DNA from 4 places in the Paenibacillus sp. ISL-20 genome. Region 2 is predicted to be linked to each of the others. Evidence: riboswitches for the same ligand, from Rfam matches in the RefSeq annotation. Region 2 holds a riboswitch; each other region holds the start of a gene.

Region 1 (5,492 bases), on a different contig from region 2:
TCCTTCGCAAAATCCATCTCATGTGTAATTAGCATCATAGCCATTTCGCCTTCATCCGCGATTTCCCGAATGACCTCCAGCACCTCGCCGACCAGCTCCGGATCAAGAGCCGAGGTAACCTCGTCAAACACCATCACCTTCGGCCGCATGACCAGCGCTCTGGCAATGGCAACCCGCTGCTTCTGACCCCCGGACAGATTGGACGGATACATCTTCAGCTTGTCGGCCAAACCGACCTTGCCCAGCATGGAGACGGCCCGCTCCTCCGCCTCCTCCTTGGATAAACCCAGCACCTTGCGCGGGGCCTCCGTCACATTGCGAAGCACATTCATGTGCGGGAACAGATTAAAATGCTGGAAGATCATGCCGACGTTGCAGCGCATACGGTGCAAATGCTTTTCGCTGGCCCGAACCAGCTTCCCTTTCTCTTCCATATGCCAGAGCAGCTCGCCATCGACCTCGATGGTTCCTTCGGTGGGTTCTTCCAGCGTCATCAGCATCCGGCCCATCGTCGTTTTGCCCGATCCGCTCGGACCGATCACAGCCACCTTTTCTCCCGGCTGTATCTCCAGATCGATGCCCTTAAGCACCTGGAGATCACCAAACGACTTGGTCACGCCCGTATATTTCACAATCGGCTTGGTACCCGTAGCGGCAGCGAGATTGTTCTCCTGCTGCGGCACCTTCGACGCTTCCGCTTGCTCATCGATCACAACGGCATTCAATAGACTCCCTCCTTTATTTTCCACGCTGCAGATTCAAACGTTTTTCCAGCCTTTGCACAAGCAAAGATGCGATATAACTGATGATCAGGAACAGAATCCCGACCAGCGTATACGGCTCAAATGCACGGAACGACTGCGACACGATATTTTTGGCCGTCAGCATCATCTCCACCAGCGTGATGGCGCATAGAATCGGCGTTTCTTTAAACATGACAATTAAATAATTGCCCAGTACCGGTATGATCGGCGGCACCGCTTGTGGCAGGATAATACTTCGCCAGGTTTGGGCTTTCGTGTAATTCAGTGCTGTGGCAGCCTCCCATTGCCCCTTCGGCACTCCCTCGATTCCGGAACGATACACCTCGGACAGATAGGTGCTGTAATGCAGCCCGAGACCGATGACCCCGGCATAGAAGGCTGGAATGGAAATTCCCGTTAGGAGCGGCAGACTGTAATACAGGAAGAAGACCTGAACCAGCAGCGGTGTATTCCGAATAAATTCAATTATTCCTTTGGTTATAAGCGACAACAGCTTAAATCGGCTCCGCGTCGCGAAGGCAAGCAGCAATCCGATGATTAATGCCACCACGAAAGCGCAGATCGTCACCCATACCGTCATCTTTAACGCACTCAAGAGCTGCGGCAGGATATCCCACACATAGTTCCAGTCCCACATGACTATAACCTCCCCGCTGTCCATTTACGCTCCAGCAGTCGAACTGCCAGCGAGACGACCGTAGCAATGACAAAATACATGAGGAGCAGCAGTACCAGAATCTCGGTCGTCCAGGAGATGTAATTGTTGCGAAGCACCATCGCCTGATACGTCAAATCCGCCATGGTGATGAAATAAACCAATGAGGTGGATTTGATGAGTTCCACAAGCTGATTCCCGAAAGGGGGAAGCATTCGTAAGGAAGCTTGAGGCAATATAACATTCCACAGCCTTTGCCAAGGCTTCAGATTAAGCGCTAAAGCGGCTTCCCACTGTCCTTTCGGAACGGCCAGCACGGCGCTTCGGACGATCTCCGAGCCGTATGCGCCGAAGTTTAGCCCGATCGCGAGGATGGCCGCCAACATTTTTGGAAGCTCGATGCCGATGAACGGAAGAGCGAAATACAACCAAAACAGCTGCACCAGCAAGGAGGTTCCCCGAAAGACTTCCACGTACACGGCTGTCAATGTGCGAATGATCCACAGCTTCGACAGTCGGCATAACCCGGCTGCAAAGGACATCACGACCGCAAGGATGGCTGAAAAGAAAGCAACCACAATCGTGATCTCCGCCCCTTCTAGCAGCGTAGGGAGAAAATCAATCCACGAATTCGGCATGCTATTCCCCGCAAAGCGCAGCAGCCGTCATTTCACCCGGAAGCTCTTCTTCTGTGAATCCGAACTTCTGCAGAATGTCCAGCAGCTCGCCCGATTCCTTCATTTTTTGCAGCTCTGCATTATAAGCCTCCTGGAACTCGGTATCCGCTTGGCGGAACGTTGTAGCTCCATAACCCCGAACGCTTTCTCCATCGATGACCGGCTGCTCGAAATCAGTTACACGTTCGATGTTGTCATCACTAGCCGAATCCAGCATCGCCTGCAGAGAGGGGCCCGTCATGGTAATCGCCTGTACCCGGTCTGCCTGCAGAGCGCTAATAGCCGAGGCCTGATCGGGGACCTGTATGATCCGGTCCGAAGGAATACCGGACTTCTCCATATAGCCGATTTCAACCGCGCCTGTCATGACGGCGACCTTAGCCTGGTCATGATTAGCAATATCCTCATAACTTCCGAGTCCCATCGGATTCCCTTGCTTCACCGCAATGGCTTCCCCGATGCTGTACTCCGGATTGGCAAACAATACGGCAGAGCAGCGGTCCGGATTAATAAACATGCCTGCGGTGATTAGATCAAACCGCTCGGCCTGCAGTCCGGCAACCAGTGAACCGAATTCCGTAAGCTCTCCCCTCATTTCCTTGATGCCAAGCCGCTCCAGAATAACCCGGGCAATCTCAACGGCTTCTCCCGTCAGCTCCCCGTTGGCCTCTTTATAGGCATAAGGCTTCTCATTCGCAAAACCCACGGTGATATACCCCTGCTCCATGGCGCGATCCAGCGTACTCCCTTTGTCGCCGCAAGCCGCAAGCAATACCACCATAATCACTGACAACATCAGTACAACCACTCTCTTCAAAACCTTCCACAACCTTTCGTTATGACTTTGCAATTCTTACAAAATGGCATGATGAAATTACCTTTGTTAACACATATGTTAACTTGGATATAAGAACACTCAGACACCTTGCACGGGTCGGGGCTTCAGGGAAGATGATTCATCCATCTTCTTGCACGCTTAAACCCAATGCGATCTGACCGATTCAATTGGTTAAACATTTGCTGGCCTTGCCCCTCCTCTTTAACAGAATACAAAAAGACCACCAAACAGGGGATTTAGACATAGCTCCGCCAGCAGGGGGTCAAAAAATAAAGAAGAGGCCCCTAAGAGAATCAAGGGCCTTTGTTATGAACATCCATTATGTATAAAAGACCCATCCACTGCTGACGAGGTTAGCTGACGGACTCGGGTAAGATGGTACCCTACACTCGTGATTCCAAGTGACTCGCCCCTGGTGAAACTGGTTCCCCCGCTTTCCGGAAAATGTATGCCGGAAACTAAGCGTGTGTCCATGATAAAGGGAAGTTCAGGAAAAGTCAAACCCCTTTAACCGCTTTTTTTGGAAATTCAGACGCAGAAATGCCATTCTTCCAGGGTGTATGACAAGCTAGAAAAATGCCTCATTCAAGCCTGTCCACTTACCACATAGAAATTTTATTCCATGCTCATTTTCCGCAATATAGCAGGCGTTTGACATGCCTCCCTTACTCATTCATGTGTTGGATAGTTTATGCCATGAATTAGACCAAAACAGTGGAAAGCTTCTACACTCCATCTGAACCAAAAAAAATTTTGATTATCCATTAAAAACCCATTATGACTCATTTACTTCTAGTTACGGGAGCGCTGGTGCCAGCATCATATATTAACCGCTTTATGAAGCAATGAATGCACACCAAAAACCCCGATAAGTGTCGGGATTTTTGGTCCATGGATTATACGGCTGTATATCCGCCATCCACCAGCAAGCTTGTGCCTGTAATGAAGGACGCATCTTCACTGGCAAGGAACAACACGGCTTTGGCTACTTCCTCCGGCTGTCCCAATCGGCCCATCGGATGAAGACCAACCAGGTGCTCGGTGATCGCTTCCGTTCTTCCCTTAATAAGCGGAGTATCGATATATCCCGGACACACGGCATTGACCCGGATCCCTTTTGGAGCATAATCCGCGCCCATCGACTGGGTTAACAGCTTAACGCCTCCCTTAGCGGAAGCATAGGCGGTAACACCCGCTTTTCCGACATGGCTATGGATCGAGCCGCAGTTTACGATCGCCCCTCCGGTTCCTTGGGATAGCATTTGTTGGATTACATATTTATCACACAGGAACACCCCTGTAAGATTAATATCAATCGTTTTTTGCCAGTTGTCCATCGACAACTGATCAGCAGGGGCATCATGAGCAATGCCTGCATTGGCGAACAATACATCGACACGGCCAAAATGCTCAACCGTCTGCTTCACCATATTCGCAACTTCCTGTTCTTGGGTTACATCCGTCTTAACGAACAGCGTTTCAAAGCCTGATCCTCTTAATTCATCGGAAACGGCCTGTCCCCGGTCCGAATAATCCGCAATAACAACCTTGGCTCCCTCTTCTACAAAAAGCCTTACTGCTGCTTCGCCGATCCCGCTGGCGCCTCCCGTCACAATGACAACCTTGGATTCAAATTTCATTTGTCGACCACTCCTATATTAGGAATTTATCATATCGCTTCCACATTCATGTAGAATTAACATATTCCAGGCATGATATTCCACAAGCCCCGTTTCTTTCATGAACAACATAACTATCGAATAACGGCATATGGACGCTCACAACTTGATATTCTTCCTAACCTTTATCCAGCCCGTCCAAGTGTTATACAGGCCGCTCGATCGTAAACATCTCTCCCAGTGAAGCATAGATATTACCAGCCATACGGCTCACAGGCTTTAACTTGGCAGCGTCAATCCGGCCTTGCTCGTAAAGCTCCTCCGCAACATGGAAGCGGACTACGCGGGCAATCAGCAGATCGGCACCAGGCAGCTGATCCGCTCCATTCAACGTGACGACCTGCTCCAGCACGCATTCCATGCGAATCTTGCTCTCCAGAACGCCGGGAACTTTAACGACCTCGCTAACGACCGGGGTTAAATGGGCTCGGTCAAGTTCACTCTCATGCGGGGGCAGGTTCGCCGCCGTTTCGTTCACGGCTTCAACGTTGTCTTCGTCCACGATGTGGATGACAAGCTCGCCGCTTTGCATGGCATTTCTCGCTGTATCCTTAGCCGTACCGTTCTTCCGCTGAACGGAAACGGACAGCAAGGGCGGATTGCTGGACAGAATGGAGAAATAACTGAACGGTGCCGCATTCAGCACACTGTCCTCCGATAATGTCGTGACAAAAGCGATCGGCCGCGGAACAACGCTCCCGATCAGCAGCTTGTAGGTGTCCCGTTCGCTTTGGGTATTCGGGTCAATGGATATCACTTCAGTTGCCCCTCTCTTGTATTTTGACTTGTATAGGCTCCAGACCTTCCTCAATACGGGCTCGCTCCGGTTCATACCAGGCAGGAAGTTTCAATTGTTCCCCCAGTGAGTCCAGATCTTCA
Region 2 (5,492 bases):
GCCCACCGCCAACAGGGCAATCATCGAAATGTAACGGCCGAAGAGCATGACCAGTCCTGTTGTAATGTTCCAGAACGGTGTGTTATCTGACAGACCCTCAAATCCGGAACCGTTATTGGCAGCGGAAGACGTGTATTCGTACAATACTTGCGAGATGCCATGAAAGCCCGCATTGGTAATGCCTGCCTGCCCTGCATCCGTCATCAGCGCAAGGGCGGTCGGAGTCAGGATGATAAATGGATGCACCAGGATAACAATCGCAATCAGCTTCATCTCCCGCGCCTCGATTTTTCTGCCTAGAAATTCGGGGGTTCGACCAACCATAAGACCGGCCAGGAACACCGCCAATATCGCGTACATGAGCATATTCATCAGCCCAACGCCCTTTCCGCCAAAAACAGAGTTCAGCATCATCAGGGACAGCGGCGTAATCCCTCCAAGCGGCGTGAGTGTATCATGCATGTTGTTGACCGATCCGGTCGTGGCCGCGGTCGTCACCGTGGTGAACAGAGAAGATTGAGCAACCCCGAACCGGACCTCCTTGCCCTCCATGCTGCCTTGCGAGGCATCGATGCCTAAGCGGTTCAGCGCCGGATTGCCATTGGTTTCAGCGGCATAGTTCAGCGACAGGAAAGCGATAAACAAGGTCATCATCACCGAGAAAATAATCCAGCCCTGTTTGCGGCTCTTGGCGAATAAACCGAACGTATACGGAAGTGCCGCCCCGAGACTCCACATGGACAGGATTTCGATGACATTGGTTAGCGGGGACGGGTTCTCTAACGGATGTGCCGAGTTCACCCCCATAAACCCGCCGCCGTTAGTGCCCAGATGCTTGATCGATTCAAGCGCAGCTACTGGCCCTACAGCTATTTGCTGCTCGCCACCTTCCAGCGTCGTGACGCTGAGCGTAGGCTTCAAGGTCTGCGGCACCTGCAGCGCAACCAGTATCATTGCAATGATGAACGCAGCCGGGATGAACACCCGGGTGTGAGCTTTGACGAAGTCCTCAAAAAAATTACCGACGGTTGAGCCCTTGCTAGTCACCGCCCGGATAAAAGCAATCGCCACGCAGAGCCCGGTTGCCGCAGACGTGAACATCATCATCGTAATGACAGCCATCTGGACCATATAGGATAACCCCGACTCCCCGCTATAATGCTGAAGATTCGTATTGGTCATAAAGCTGATGATCGTAGAGAACGACAAGGTCGATTCCATATTATCGATGCCATTCGGGTTGAAGGGCAGCACTCTCTGCAACCGCAGAATCAAATACCCAGCTGCGACCAGAACGATATTCGTCATCACAAAGCTGATGGCATACCCTTTCCACGTCATTCCCTTGCGTTCTTTCAAGCCAATCAGTGCGAAGATCGGTTTCTCCGCCCAGGAGAACCATCTGTCCGTTCCATTGCCTTCATTGCGAAACACCTGATATAGATAAGTTCCGAGCGGCTTTACCAGCAGCACCAGAACGAGTATAACGATGGCAATTTGTAAAATGCCCATGGCGAATGCCTTCCTCCTTCAGCGGTCTCCCTAGAATTTTTCAGGGTGAATCAGCGCATAAATCAAGTACAGAAAAATAAAAAGCGTGCATACCAAAATGATCATCATGGTTAATCCGCCTCCGGTTCCGAAACCACGCGCCCGCACCAAGACATAAACAGCATGAGCAGTCCGTAGGTTCCTCCCAATATGAGCACCATATATAAATCCTGCATGAATATAACCTCCTAAAACATCGTTGGGATATCAGCCAAGGCCTTAGCTGACAATGGGCGAAATCAGGAAGGATACCTGGTGATGGTTCGTATGAAGCACCACATCGGCACCCAGCCCTTTGTATATCAATCGCGGATTGCTGGAGTGGGTAATCACATAAATCGACTCCGTGGTCCAGGTCCGGCAAATCCGTAAATAGCGGCAGCATAGATTCAAGCTGCTCTCGAACAGAAACACCTTGCTGACGGGAAACTCGGGAATGATCCAGGTTTGCTCGTCCCTTGTATCGATTAGTATCATGTTGGTGCAGCCCAGCTCATGCAGCCTCTCCTGTTCAACCCGGTTGTTGGCTATAGCCACAAACGAAATGCGCTTAAAGATCAGCTGGCGGATAAATTCTTCCCCGGCCTTGTTCGGTGCGGATACCAGGATAAACTCCTGCGATTTCTCCATCTTTTGTTCTCCTCCTAAGTTCGGAAAGAGAAGACAACAACAAAGAAGCCTGTGGAAAGAGAAGAACTCTTCCCGCAGGCTCCTTAATAGGACACGGTGAAATACACCGTGGCCCAAGTCCACGACAATCGTTGCCTCTCTCGATACGCTTACGAGGTTAGCTGACGGATTCGGGCGTGAGAGTCGCCCTACCCATAGACCGTTATCTTGTCCATGGGATTCACCCCTGAGAGATAGATTCATCTCCCGACTGGTTCCCCCGTTCCTTTTCCATTCAAGGACTCAGCGAAAATTGAAAACGAGTAGCATGTTATTCTATTAGCCATTGACTAAACATCCAGGTCCGGCAAAACAACACAGCATCAGGTTCGAGCGGTGAGAGTCGCATCATCCTGCAATTTCAGCGAAGGCCCATGGCGCCTTCGCCCGAGATTCGATCCATAAAAGAGCCCAACTGAGCTCTCACACTGTCTGTAGGCCTTCATGGAACGGCTGCCCGTTTGCCTGTCGCTGATGTCCGTCAATTCATAGTTCGTATCATACGTCTGGCCCTGCAGGAAGTAAATGTGAGCAAAAACACATGTGGCGTTATGTCGAACAGGAACTGACCAGTATCGCTTCATTATCTCCCGAATACTACTCTATACTATGTATTTCTCTTGTTTTCTTGTATTTATCGCAATCTATCGAGATACCGAGATTTTGCCATGATAATCGATGACACGACTGAATGTACACGTTTTCTTATACGGTTTTCATCGATTTTCGGAATGTATCCGTCCCATATGATCATTTACTTTTAGTTTCCTCCGGCGTATGATTCATCCATCTATTCGAAACATTCGTTATACGCTGAGCTCCCGACAGATGGGGAGACGGGGGAACCAAAATCGCCAATGGAGCAGGGCCTCTAACGATACATAGGCCTGGAGAGCGGGGGGTCTCTGCTCACCAGGCCTATTTGCCGCGCATATAACATTCCTATAAAGGAGCGTAGATCATGACGAAATTCATTGAGGCTGCACTGGCACCCGTTATCGAAACCGGAGTTCCCGCATTAAGTGTAGAGCCCATCCGCCATATGGAGATATTTCGTTTCGACCAGGGCTCAGCTGAACGCTTTATCCCCTGGAGCGACCGAGATTGGAACTGCGGTTTGTTCAAAATCAGCTGCAATGACGCGGCCGGGTATGCCGAATATGCGCTGCCAAGCAACAGGCAATTCACGGATCTGGTCCGCTGGGCATCCGTCTTTACAAGGCTGAGGGGCATGCCCGTAACCGAGGCGGTTCGCTATGCCCAGAAGCAGCACCAGTGGGGATCCGCCCGGATGCAGCTCGCCGTATCGGCCCTCGCCGATCTGGAGACCAATCTGCAACAGCACATCACCCGTAAGCGGTTAGGCAGCTTGCCGCTGGAGCGTTCCTTCCTGATGGACTGCTCGGAGGCGTATTATTTCTTCTAGGACAGTAGCTAGAGAGCTACCGTCCTCGCTTCGCTTTCAATTGATTGTTTTCCCCCGCTCACTTGAACATATTTTTGAGCACCATCATCAGGTTGGCCGGCTTCTCCGCCAGCCGCCGCGTAAAATACGGGTACCACATCGTTCCGTAGGGCATATAACACCGAATGCGGTAGCCGTCCTGTGCAAGCGCTGCCTGATCGTTCATCCGCAGCCCGTACAGCATCTGAAACTCAAATTCCTGTTTGTCTATGTGACTCTGCTCGGCAAACACCTTCACCCAGTCGATGATGTTGTCATCATGCGAAGCAATCGCAACGTAGGCACCCTGATCAAAATGCATTTTGATCAATTTCTTATAGTTGTCAATGACCTCCCGCTTCTGCTGAAAAGCGATCGTTCTCGGCTCTTTGTACGCCCCCTTCACGAGCCGCAGATTAACACCGGCATTGATTAAATTCTTGACGTCCTCCTCCGTACGGAACAAGTAGGCCTGCATCACGGTCCCCACATTGGTCAGCCCCTCCTTATGGAGCCGCAGCGTCATATCTATCGTCGCCTGGGTATACGGCGAATCCTCCATATCCAGACGAACGAAGTTGCGGTGCTCTTTCGCCTTTTTCGCCACCAGCTTGATATTCTCGTAAGCCTTCTCGGGGTCCAGTGCCATGCCCATCTGCGTCGGCTTCAGCGAAACGTTCGATTTCACTCCCCGGTTGGCAATCCCTTCTACAAGCTTTAAATACTCCTCCCGGTACCCGGCCGCTTCGTCCAGCGTCGTGATACCCTCCCCCAAATGATCGAGCGTGACGAGAATGCCCTTCTCATTCAGCCTCTCAATTTCATCCAGCGCCTCGTCCAAGGTATCGCCGGCTATGAATCTGCCCGCCAGTTTTCGGCCGTACTTGATCGACAACCACTTCACGAATTTATTACCGGACACCGTCAGGATCACTTTACGGTAAAGTTCGGTTCCATCCATGCGAGCTCCCCCTTTGCAAAAGGCAAACCAAAATGCACTCTATCTTAACTCATATGCAAAAATCATGACGGCATGCAGAAAGACATACATATCTAACATCGAGCTTTTCACCAAGAGATTCTAACACCCCACCATGACGCATTCAGCAGCTGGACCATAAACCTAAAGCTCCGAATCATATCATGTTAAGGAGGGGCCTTCCATGCGAGTACCTTTTCGGAATGAACCATTTCTGGACTTCAAGAACGAGTTGAACAACAAGTTATACGATGCTGCGCTATCCGCGGTCGAAGCCGAACTCGGCAAGACGTACCCTCTGGTTATCGGCGGTGCCCAAATCCATACGGAGCGTACCCTAAAGTCGGTCAATCCGTCCCGTAAACGTCAGGTCATCGGCATTGTATCCCAAGCCGATACCGAACTTGCGGAACAAGCCATTCAGACAGCCGCACGGACTTTTGAGACGTGGAAACACACCGCGCCGAGCGAACGGGCACGATATTTGTACAAGGCTGCAGCAATCATGCGGCGACGCAAGTTTGAATTCTCCGCACTGATGACGCTGGAAGCCGGCAAAACGCGTGCCGAAGCGGATGCGGATACGGCCGAAGCGATCGATTTCATGGAATTCTATGCACGCGAAATGCAGCGCCTGAGCGCGCCCCAGCCGCTAACGGTTCATGAGGAGGAAGAAAATCATCTCTATTACATTCCACTCGGCGTCGGCATCGTCATTCCGCCGTGGAACTTTCCGCTCGCGATTATGGCAGGCATGACCACGGCGGCCATCGTCTCGGGCAACACCGTTGTGCTGAAACCGGCGAGCACCACGCAGGTCATTGCCGCCAAATTCGTGGAGCTACTGGA
Region 3 (5,492 bases), on a different contig from region 2:
AGCCCTGTCCAGGAAAATAGCCAAGCTGGAGGACCAGCTCGGGCTGCAGCTGTTCAACCGCCGCGGCAAACGGCTGGAGCTTACCTCCATCGGACAGATTGTGTACACCTTTGCCCTGGAGCAGCGCCAGCAGCAGATCAAATTCATGCAGACCTTGGCCCATTACCGGGAGGGGGATCAGATCTCGATCAACCTGGGGGCCAGCCTAACCACACTGCAGACCACCTTGCCCCCGCTCGTTAACGCATTCATGGAGCGTCATCCCGCGGCCGAAATCAAGCTGATCACCGGCAAGACCCATGAGATCGTTTCTTATGTAAGAGATAAACGGGTCGATGTTGGCATTGTCGCCTCCTCCATCAACCAGCCCGGCTTAAACTGCATTCCGCTGTTTGATGACCATCTTGAGCTTGTCATCCCATCTTCACACCCGCTGGCGGAGATCGAGGATGTCGGCATCGAGCAGCTTCAAGGCTTGCCGATGATCATTTTCTCAACCGGAACCTGGTACCGCAAGTTGACGGATGACCTGTTCCACCGATGGGGCATTATGCCGGATATTCGGATGGAGATCGATTCCTTCGAAGCGATCGTCAGACTCATCCCGACCTGCAAGGCAGCCGCGCTTCTGCCCAAATCCTATCTGAGGCCGCAGCTGTTGTCCGATAACGGGCTTGTCGACATTCATATTCCGGCACTCATTGAAACCCGGCGAACAACTTCGCTGATCTACGGCCAAGCCTCGGAGCTGAGCAAGGCAGCCAGCCGCTGGATTGACGAAACGGAAGTCCTGTTCCGTAAGCTGGAGGAGGATAAAACGAAGAAAACCTGACGATAAACATGGGGACTGACCCCATAACCGTCAGGTTTTTTTTCTTCTATATTTATTTTTCGAGCATATTCACGACCTCAGACTCAAAGAGATCCACATTATCATTGGACCCGATTACGACCATAATGTCGCCGGAGTTCACCACATCCATGGCTGTTGGCGCTACGATGATGCCGGATTGTTTATTCAGGGCCACCACGCTGACACCGTAGCGAACCCTCGTATTGAGCTCGCTAAGTGTTTTTCCGTCCATGCAGTCCGTGACCGTCATCTCCACAATCAGATAGTCCTTGGATAATTCGATATAGTCGAGCAGGTTGGGCGTGACAAGCTGGTGAGCTACCCGGATCCCCATATCCCGTTCCGGAAAGATCACCCGGTCCACGCCCAGCTTCTCCAGCGCCCGGCCGTGCAGCACCGAAATCGCCTTGGCAACGACCATAGTGACACCAAGCTCTTTCAACAAGATGGCGGATAAGATGCTCATCTGAATATCGTTCCCGATCGCCACAATCCCGCAGTCGAAGTTACGGATACCGAGCGATTTAAGCACCTCTTCGTCCGTAGCATCCGCCACCACCGTGTGCGTCAGCAGCTCGCTCATATCCTCGACAACCTCTTCACTGCGGTCGATGCCGAGCACCTCATATCCCTGTTCCATCAGTTCAAGCGCCAGGCTGGCGCCAAATCGTCCCAAACCGATGATTGCAAATTGCTTTGGTTTCATGTCTCTCCTGTACTCCTTATCCAATAATCATTTTGCCTTCCGGATGACGATATAATTCTTTACCCTTTTTTGGCCCCAGTGCATAAGCAAGCGTCAAAGGCCCCAATCGCCCTGCAAACATCGTAATACTGATCAAAATCTTCCCGAATCCCGTCAGTTCAGGCGTTAAACCCATGGAGAGACCCACCGTACCGAAGGCGGATGTCGTTTCGAATAGGATCTCCAGGAAGCTCCCTTCCTCTGTCGTTGACAGAATCATCGATACGATTAGAACGAGCAGCAGTGCCAGTAATGCAATGGTCAGTGCCTTCAGCACCCGCTCCTGGGCCAGGCGATAACGGAACATGACGATGTCTTCACGCCCGCGCATCATGGCGATAACCGCCCCCACCATAATGGTGAAGGTTGTTGTTTTGATACCGCCACCGGTTGACCCTGGGGATGCTCCGATAAACATCAGAATCACGATAAAAAATTGCGTGGCCTGTCGAAGCCCCGTAATATCTATAGTATTCGCGCCAGCTGTACGGGGCGTTACGGACTGGAATAACGCACCGAAGAATTTTCCGCCCCAATTCAGAGAGCCGAGCGTCTTCGGATTGGTGAATTCAAATATAAGAATGACGATAAATCCAACCAGCAGCAAGGTAGCCGTCATGGTGAGCACTACTTTGGAGTGCAAGGAAAGTCTCAGCTGTTTTCGGAAATCAATCAGATCGGATAATACGATAAAACCAATGCCGCCTGAGACAATCAAAAACATCACGACTATGTTGACTACAGGATCGTAGACATACCCGGTCAAACTCCGAAAATCACCAAACAAATCAAAACCGGCGTTGTTAAACATCGTGACTGCATGAAAAACGCCATAATAAATCGCCTGGCCGAACGGCATATCAAACGCCCAGCGGATCGATAGAATGATGGCACCGCAGGCCTCAATGATGAGGGAGTACAACAACACTCTGCGAATCAGCCTTACGATTCCTTCCATTGAGGACTGATTCATCGCTTCCTGCAGAATGAGACGATCCTTGAGCGATATGCGTCTTTTCAGAGCCAAGGCAAATAAAGTAGCCATCGTCATAAATCCGAGCCCGCCGATCTGAATCAGCAGCATAATCACGACTTCTCCGAAGGAACTGAATGTCGTTCCTGTATCCACCACAACCAGACCCGTTACACATGTTGCCGATGTTGAAGTGAACAAGGCATCGATAAATTCAAGCGGTTCACCTGTACTTGTGGAAATCGGCAGCATTAACAGCGCCGTCCCGATGAAGATAATAGCCGCAAAACCAAGCACGAGAATCTGCGGCGGAGACAACCTGAGCCAGTTAAATTTAGAGTTCAATCGGTCACCTTCTTAAAAAAAATCAAGAAAAAAGACACTGGAAAACGCAGTGCCCTTTACGGTCTGGTTCCTGTGCTGCAGCCTACGAGGTTAGCTGACGGATTCGGGCATTTCCACAGGTCGCCCTATTCATTATTCGAGGAATAATGAAATTCACCCCAATTACATGGTTCCCCCATTTTCAGTACGAAATTCGGCTGGAATATTCGGTTCCTTGAAGCATGATGTGATTATAACGCAATCTGGTACGTAACCCAATGCCGTTTTTTACCCAAAAAATCTTTAAAAGAGCGCGAATTGGGCATATTCAAGAATACAAGCATAGGGTTCTCTAACGTTTTCGAAACCTTTCATTCATTTTCATCGATTTGTTTCATTATTCCGGATATTGGGATAAGCTGCTTATGACTTTCATAACTATGTTATATTGACTCTATGTGTTCTTAATCAGGCATATCGAATACCAGTGGGAGTATCAACTTTCCTAGAGGAGGAATTTCATGAATCGTGCAAGAGAGTCCTTGAAGCTGAAGCCCAATCTGAAGCAGCTCATCGCGCCTGCCGCAGTCGGCCTGATTCTGTTCCTATTATTTCAGGTATTTCCGTCGACGAATCCGGATTCTACCGAGATGACATCTCCGAATATCATATCCAAGGAGCAGGCTCGGCAAGCTGCTTCAAGCTTTACTCAGGAGCATTTGCAGTTTATGGCTGCAAAAACGGATGATACATTGGTTACATATCAATCCAAATCGGAACTTTACGGATATCTGGCGAAGGAAAAGAAACTTTCGGAATACAACAAAACCTATGAAGCCAAATATCCCTATGACGTATACCGCGTTCGCTTCAGCGAGCCGGGAGGCGACGCCCTCAATGTGGACGTGCACATGCAAAATTCAGGCATCGTCGGATTCTCGTACGATTACGCCCGCTCCAGCTATGACCGGATTGAGCTGAACAAGGGCGATGTACAAAGGCAGATGCTGCTTGTCGTCGAGGACGGCATGTCATTAGCCGAGAAGCAAGCGCTCGCGGAGCCTTGGCTCCAGCGAGCGGGCTATGACCTGTCGCGCCTTGAGCTGGTTACGCGGGAAGGGGAACCCCGGCTCCGATATGTGGACCCGGAATCCAAGATCGGCGATTCCCGATTGGAGCACCGTTTCACCTTCGAACATGGGAAACTACGCTCCTATGAGCCATCCTTCTCAGTCCCAGCCGCCCATTCCGCCTATGTCAACAAGCAGACTCAGAATGCAACGCTGCTGACACTCGCAGGGTATGGCCTGTTCACCCTCATCCTTGGCATTCTTGCGATTGTGTACAGCGTGAAGACCAGAGCCTATACGTCGTTTAAGCGCGGCCTGTTCCTATCGGTGCTGCTGTTTATCATTCAGATGCTAAATACGTATAATCTGATTCCCGTTTTCAAATCCGAGGGGATGTCGCAAACCGGTATATTCGGGATGATGATTTTCTATGCGGTCTATTCACTCATCTTCTCTGCCCTGCTCTATTTCTCCCTTGTCGGGGGCAACGGGCTATGGCAAAAAGAAGACGGGCTCAATCCATGGCCGCGCGCCAAAGAACCCGGATACGGACATTATGTTCTGGACAGCATGAAGCTGGGATATATGTGGGCTTTCATCCTGCTTGGGATCCAATCCATTATCTTTATCGTTCTGGGCCTAACCTTAAAAACATGGTCCACCACGGATGCCACACAGTCGCCTTACAACATGCTCTATCCTTGGCTGTTTCCGCTGATGGCCTGGCTGGCCGGCATATCCGAAGAGGCCGTCTATCGACTGTTCGGTATCAAAATGGTGAAAAAAATCGTCCGCAATACTTTTGTGGCCAGTTTGATTACCTCGCTCATCTGGGCGCTCGGGCATACGCTTTATCCGATATACCCTGTAATTTCCCGACCCATTGAACTGGTTATCATCGGCTTGCTGTTCAGCTACATCTTTTTGAAATACGGGTACTTGGCAGCCATGTTCTCCCATGTCATCTTTAATAGCATCTTGATGGGCATTAGCCTGATCCTGCTCAAGGACACCACCAACTTGCTGATCGGTGCTTTCTACATGGTGCTTCCTGCGCTTGTCGCCTATGCGATTTATCGTTTCAATCCAACAAAAAAAGAGAAGCCGTATGTCACGACTCCTCCTCACGAAGTACCTTAAGAATTTCCGTTGCTAATTTCTCACCGATTGAAAGGGGCTTGAAGTCTTCGACTGAAGCCTCTTTTATTTTTTTGACCGAGCCAAAATGCTTCAACAGCAGCTTCCGGCGCTTCTCTCCAATGCCCGGGATGGAATCCAGCTTGGAGGATACCATCGATTTGCCGCGCTGTTCGCGGTGGAAGGAAATCGCAAACCGGTGAACCTCATCTTGAATACGCTGCAGCAAATAGAACTCCTGGCTGTCTCGGGGCAGCGTAACCGGCTCCGGCGGGTCTCCGACCATGAGCTGCGCTGTTTTATGCTTGGCATCCTTCACAAGGCCACAGACCGGGATAAACAACCCCAACTCATTCTCCAACACATCGCTGGCGGCGGAAATCTGTCCCT
Region 4 (5,492 bases), on a different contig from region 2:
CGAAGCGACATTTGGCTGCGGAATAAACACTGTATGCGGCACAATACAGACCAGTTTAGGCTCACTGTAATATTGAACGGCAATGCTAAGGCTGCCGTAATCCTTGCTTCCCGGCGCCGCTGCCATTCGCTCTGCCACTTCTTTCTGAATCATCACCACGATATTCTCCAGCGGCAGCTTTTCCTCCAGCAGCTTCATGAGAATCGGCGTCGTCACATAATACGGCAGATTCGCAACCACACTTACCTTCGATACGCCCGCAAAATCCTGACGGAACAGTTCATGAAGATCCACCTTCAGTACATCCCCATGATGCACCTTCACATTCTCATAGGGCTCCAGGACCTCCCTCAGGATGGGAATCAGGCGCTGATCAATTTCGACCGCGGTGACGGTCCCTGCCGTCTGTGCCAGCTTCTCCGTTAATGCACCGATACCAGGGCCGATCTCAAGCGCTCCCTTATCTTCATCCAGTCCTGCAGCTTCCACAATTTTATACAGAATATTCTGATCAATAAGGAAGTTTTGCCCCAGACTCTTCTTGAAGGAGAATCCATGCCGTGAGATGATCTCCTTCGTCCGTCTTGGTGTTGATATATCCTCGATCCGATTCATTGGCTTACGCCCCCTTCTTCCAGCTGTGCAAGTGCGGCCAGAAATTCTTCACGCGATATTTGAAACATGGCCAGTCGTTTATGGAACTGCTTGCTGTTGCAATAACCGATCCCCAGCAGATTCCCCATCGTCATACGCCTTGCCGCCGCCTCCGGGTGAGCCGATAATCCGGCCTCCAGCATGTCCTCCAGACTAATCAGGCTCTCTCCACCCTCGAAGGAGGTATGGACCCGCTCCAGCGCACGCCGTATCGCTTCTGGCGAGGCATTCTCCACGCCGATATCCCCTTTGCGGGTAGCATCCGCTTCCGGGATAAAGGCATGCTTACAGCCGGGTACGCCCTGATCCACGATTTTGCGGATCCGCTCCCCTGCATGGTCAGGATCCGTCAATATAATAACGCCTCTGCGCTCCTGAGCAAGCGCTATGCGTTTCAGGATTTGCTTGTTGATCGCTGATCCGCCCGTTTCGATCGTATCCGCTTCTACGGCCCGTTTAATGGCAACGGTATCGTCTCTGCCTTCCACAACAATCACTTCTTTAATCATGCGTTTGTTCTCTTCCTTCCCAAGCAAAGCAACGCTTGTACAACTTTAGATTCAACCATCTTAGCTCTATATACTCCGTTCTTAACAAAACAAAAGAAGAGGAAATATTCCCTCTTCTTCATCATTATATATTATAAGCTAAATAGTATAGCATTAGAATGGCATTGTAAATTGGAATTCATGCGTCTAGTTCAATTCAGGTTTAACCGGACCGATCACATAAACGGTGCGGCCGCTCTTCCGGCCGAAACTCGTGGCCGATTTGAGTGAATCATAATAAACATCGATTTTGTTGCCTTTGATGGCGCCACCCGTATCTTCAGCACGACGGAAGCCAATGCCTTCAATATAGACCCACCATCCGATCGGGATGATATTAGGGTCAACGGCGATGGTGCGCCCTTCTGTAACGCGTGTGCCGGATGCAGTGCGTGTTCCGATTCCTTGTTGCTCAGAAGAATACGCCGTCATCGACACATTATTCAATACCTTGTTAAATTTAAAATCAACGCCTGCCCGAGAAACCACATTGTTCTCAACAGCCTTGGCGGTCGTTACTTTCTTCGTGCCGGACAATTTGGCCGGTGCGGCTTTCACATCGGTGGCTGCCGCCTGAACAATGACGGGCTTCTCCACCTTTTTCGTGCCTACGGCAATAATTTTATCCTTCGTTCTACGCCCAACCTTTTGGGAGACCTTCGTCTTGGAAACCAGCTTGCCATTGTGGTAGACCTTCTCATAATGGTTCACCATGAGACCAGACTCGCCCCGCTGAATCACGCGGTTATCCCCTCTTTCAAGCGATGGGTCGGCTGTTTTGATCACACGGAATTCCCGGTCTTCCGTCTCCTTAACTTTTTGTTTCGTGACGCGAACGACATGGATATTCATATTGCTGGTCAGCTTCGTGTTCTGTGCCGGTTGTACTATATCTTCACCCTGGATCGTAATACCAGCCTCTTTAAGTACATGATCAACCGTATCCTGGGATGTAAATATGGTTTTAGTTGTGCTGCCTACTGTAACTTTGACTGGAATTGCCCGTTCAATGATGATCCGGTCTCCATCCTGGATCGCGCCGTTTAAAGGCATCGAAATCTGATCCTGAGGACTCAACGTGATCGCTTGCTCATCCAGCAATTCCTGCAGCAATGATCCACGTGTTTCTACTGTGGTGACACGACCATCGACGACAAGCTGAACCTCCTTGCCTGCCTGATCATGTACGACCAACGATATGAGAAGTGATACCGTCACGGCACCCATGGCACCGAGCAACATCAGTTGACGCAAATTGTCATGCTTCCATCTCAATGCGTAAGACATGCTGGATGATTGTGATTCATGGGTTTCTTCAGGTTGAAAAATGCCCACTATTCCATCCTCCTTCATAGTCCCGCCGTCTAGGTAAACGCATGAATGCATTTGACGTGACTATAGCAATTTTTCTCACAAGGCGCCCTGCTATCTATCTACACCCTGCGTCAATTCCCGTCATTTCGTCCATCTACCACCACCCCTTGTTTACCAAGAGTATGATGATCCCTTCTCCATTATTCAAAAATAAAAGAAAGCCAATGAAAGAGTACTAGAGGCTCTAACGTGGCTTCCTGATGATTAGAATCATGGAAGGGTATGCACGAGATTTCCCCTCTTATTTCGCTTACGGAGTTAGCTGTCGGGTTCGGACGTAAGAGAGACGCCCTAGATCCGGATACCCGCTCATGGCGAGATCCTTCAAATTCACCCCAAAGACCCGAGAAAGAAATCAAATACAGCTACGTGCATTCAGACCAGTATGCACGGCGGTATCGGTTCCCCCGTTCTCCAGAATTCCGGAGATTAAGCGAGACGGTTCATGAAATATTCGGCTACGATCTGCACATCGCAGCTTCTTATCACTGAAAAGATGATATCCTGTTTACATGCAGGTTGTAAAGCAACATTCAACCACATTTTCTCATGTAAAAGGTTAAAATATTGTAATATCGACGCCTTTTCTGATTAAAAAACTTTAATTAATCGCGATTGCTCCCTTTTTCATCGGTTTTGCTCTCTTTTTTGTTAAATACCAAATCGTTCCAGTGCATTTTTGGTGGTAATTTGGGCCAATTCCTCATAAGACAACCCTCTAATCTCAGCTGCGGTCTCCGCCACCAATTTTACATATGCGGTCTCATTTCGTTTCCCGCGGAAGGGATGAGGCGTCAGGTAAGGGGAGTCCGTTTCGATCAATAATCGATCCAGCGGAACCTGAGCCAATACCTCTTTGGGCTGCTTTGCATTCTTGAAGGTAATCGGCCCGCCAAATGAAATATGGAATCCCATATCGAGACATATTTTGGCCGTTTCCCAGCTTCCGGAGAAGGAATGCATGACACCGCCCACCTCGGAGGCCTTTTCCTCCCGTAAAATTTTGATAATATCTTCATGCGCATCCCGATTATGAATGACAATCGGCATGTTCAGTTCCCGGGCAAGTCCGATCTGACGCCGAAGCACTCGGTGCTGCACTTCTTTCGGAGACGTATCCCAATGATAGTCCAGGCCGATCTCTCCAATAGCCACCACTTTCTCATGACTGCATAAAGAGGCGATCCAATCCAGGTCCTGATCCTCCATGGTAATCGCATCTACAGGATGCCAGCCCACTGCCGCATATATAAAATCATAAGTCTCTGCCAGCTTCATCGTAGTCGGGATCGTCTCCCGGTTAAATCCGATATTGATCATCCGGGTCACGCCGGCTTCAAGCGCCCGCTGAATTGCTTCCTCCCGGTCTTCGTCGAATTGGGGAGCGTCCATATGAGTGTGCGTGTCGAACAACATAAGATCCACACTCTCCTTCCTGTCGTTTCTATGTCATATATCTTCCATTAGCTGGATAAATTGCAGATCTACCAAGCCTTGTCTATTCCCACTAGGTTAATATTTTTGTTTGAAAACATCAGCTATCTTCTCCGGCATTTGAGTCAGCAGCGGACTCACCTTCTCATCCGGATAATAAAGATGGTACCGTCCTTTGTGAATACCGCTGATCGAGCGTACAATATCGGATACCTCCGAGATTTCCTTCAGCTCATCATGTCGATCCAGAAGCAGAATCTGTTTCTCGTTAAGCGGCATATCGGAATGAACTTTATCATAAGGAAGATCGGTTGGAAAATCAATCTCCAGGTCATATTCCGGATGTAATCCCACGGCACGGAACGCTTGGCGTATCCCGTCGATAGTTTCCAGATCAATATTGTCGATTTCTACATATTTGTAGAGCTTTCGGTGCATGAAACGACCGCATAATTCGCTAAGAAGCTTGTCTTCCTCCTCCGTCCATTGCAGAAAGGCCGTTTGGATCAGGGCTTCATCCAGACGCAGGTATTGATTCACGTCAATATGGCCCGCAAACAACGCAGGAAGCGGTTCGACCATGAACCGAAAAGCATATCCACTGTCATGCAGTTCCTTTGCCCGGCGAAAGATTTGGCGCAGGATGATCTCGGAGCTTCGGGTGACGGGATGAAAATATACCTGCCAGTACATCTGATACCGTGACATCAGGTAATCCTCCACGGCGTGCATGCCCGATTCCTTCACAACGACCCGATCGCGGTATGGCCGCAGCATCCGCAAGATCCGGTCAATATCAATCGTTCCATAATTAACTCCCGTATAATACGCATCCCTTAGCAAATAATCCATCCGGTCTGCATCCAGCGGACTAGTGACCAGGTTTATCACAATCGGCTTATCGTAGGTTTTGTTAATCACGGAAGCCACTTTCTCGGGGAAATCCGCTCCGAGCTCTCGCAGTACTTGATTGACGCAAGTATCCCCTAGCAGGATCCGGCATGTCCAATCCTCGTGATTCATATGAAAAGCTTCTTCTATAGAATGAGAAAAAGGGCCATGCCCCAAATCATGCAGCAGAGCCGCGCAGAGCGCAACTTGCCTTTCCTCGGCAGGCCAATCGGAATACCCCCTCCGTTCGAATTGAGAGATGATTCTTCTCGTAATTTCATAGACTCCCAGTGAATGGGAGAATCGGCTGTGTTCGGCCCCGTGAAAGGTCAGAAAAGAGGTCCCAAGCTGTCTAACCCGGCGGAGCCGCTGGAATTCCGGGGTATCGATTAATCGCCAGATGATGTCGTCTTGCACATGAATATAATTGTGGACGGGATCCTTAAACACTTTTTCTTCCGAAATTGGTGAATGCATTCCATCTCAACTCCTTATCGTTTCGCTTGGGTTTTAGCCGATAAACACTTCTTTTGACATCTAATGTCGAACAGTGTCGAATAAGGGAAAATTGCGCTTTCCAAATCGACAAAT

The links. Region 2 has a riboswitch for cyclic di-AMP ahead of J7E85_RS22350 (hypothetical protein). Riboswitches for the same ligand answer to the same signal wherever they lie in the genome.
Region 1: linked by a shared signal. The riboswitch ahead of ehuB (ectoine/hydroxyectoine ABC transporter substrate-binding protein EhuB) and the one ahead of J7E85_RS22350 (hypothetical protein) in region 2 are both predicted to bind cyclic di-AMP.
Region 3: linked by a shared signal. The riboswitch ahead of J7E85_RS11630 (TrkH family potassium uptake protein) and the one ahead of J7E85_RS22350 (hypothetical protein) in region 2 are both predicted to bind cyclic di-AMP.
Region 4: linked by a shared signal. The riboswitch ahead of J7E85_RS09465 (resuscitation-promoting factor) and the one ahead of J7E85_RS22350 (hypothetical protein) in region 2 are both predicted to bind cyclic di-AMP.

Annotation. Positions count from the first base shown of each region.
Region 1 is NZ_JAGGRD010000038.1:36,403-41,894, reverse strand. Features, by position in the region: gene ehuA (ectoine/hydroxyectoine ABC transporter ATP-binding protein EhuA) at 1-725, opposite strand, end outside; gene ehuD (ectoine/hydroxyectoine ABC transporter permease subunit EhuD) at 739-1,401, opposite strand; gene ehuC (ectoine/hydroxyectoine ABC transporter permease subunit EhuC) at 1,404-2,057, opposite strand; gene ehuB (ectoine/hydroxyectoine ABC transporter substrate-binding protein EhuB) at 2,059-2,892, opposite strand; cyclic di-AMP (ydaO/yuaA leader) riboswitch at 3,262-3,409, opposite strand; gene J7E85_RS22925 (SDR family NAD(P)-dependent oxidoreductase) at 3,831-4,574, opposite strand; gene J7E85_RS22920 (flavin reductase family protein) at 4,759-5,370, opposite strand; gene J7E85_RS22915 (ring-cleaving dioxygenase) at 5,372-5,492, opposite strand, start outside.
Region 2 is NZ_JAGGRD010000037.1:13,582-19,073, forward strand. Features, by position in the region: gene kdpA (potassium-transporting ATPase subunit KdpA) at 1-1,512, opposite strand, end outside; gene J7E85_RS34905 (potassium-transporting ATPase subunit F) at 1,543-1,620, opposite strand; gene J7E85_RS22350 (hypothetical protein) at 1,771-2,181, opposite strand; cyclic di-AMP (ydaO/yuaA leader) riboswitch at 2,312-2,479, opposite strand; gene J7E85_RS22355 (hypothetical protein) at 3,182-3,646, shown strand; gene J7E85_RS22360 (proline dehydrogenase family protein) at 3,705-4,625, opposite strand; gene pruA (L-glutamate gamma-semialdehyde dehydrogenase) at 4,828-5,492, shown strand, end outside.
Region 3 is NZ_JAGGRD010000019.1:112,982-118,473, forward strand. Features, by position in the region: gene J7E85_RS11620 (LysR family transcriptional regulator) at 1-832, shown strand, start outside; gene J7E85_RS11625 (potassium channel family protein) at 885-1,559, opposite strand; gene J7E85_RS11630 (TrkH family potassium uptake protein) at 1,576-2,916, opposite strand; cyclic di-AMP (ydaO/yuaA leader) riboswitch at 2,981-3,125, opposite strand; gene J7E85_RS11635 (CPBP family intramembrane glutamic endopeptidase) at 3,417-5,105, shown strand; gene uvrC (excinuclease ABC subunit UvrC) at 5,077-5,492, opposite strand, start outside.
Region 4 is NZ_JAGGRD010000015.1:10,482-15,973, reverse strand. Features, by position in the region: gene rsmA (16S rRNA (adenine(1518)-N(6)/adenine(1519)-N(6))-dimethyltransferase RsmA) at 1-615, opposite strand, end outside; gene rnmV (ribonuclease M5) at 612-1,163, opposite strand; gene J7E85_RS09465 (resuscitation-promoting factor) at 1,350-2,537, opposite strand; cyclic di-AMP (ydaO/yuaA leader) riboswitch at 2,808-3,022, opposite strand; gene J7E85_RS09460 (TatD family hydrolase) at 3,228-3,992, opposite strand; gene J7E85_RS09455 (HD domain-containing protein) at 4,089-5,378, opposite strand.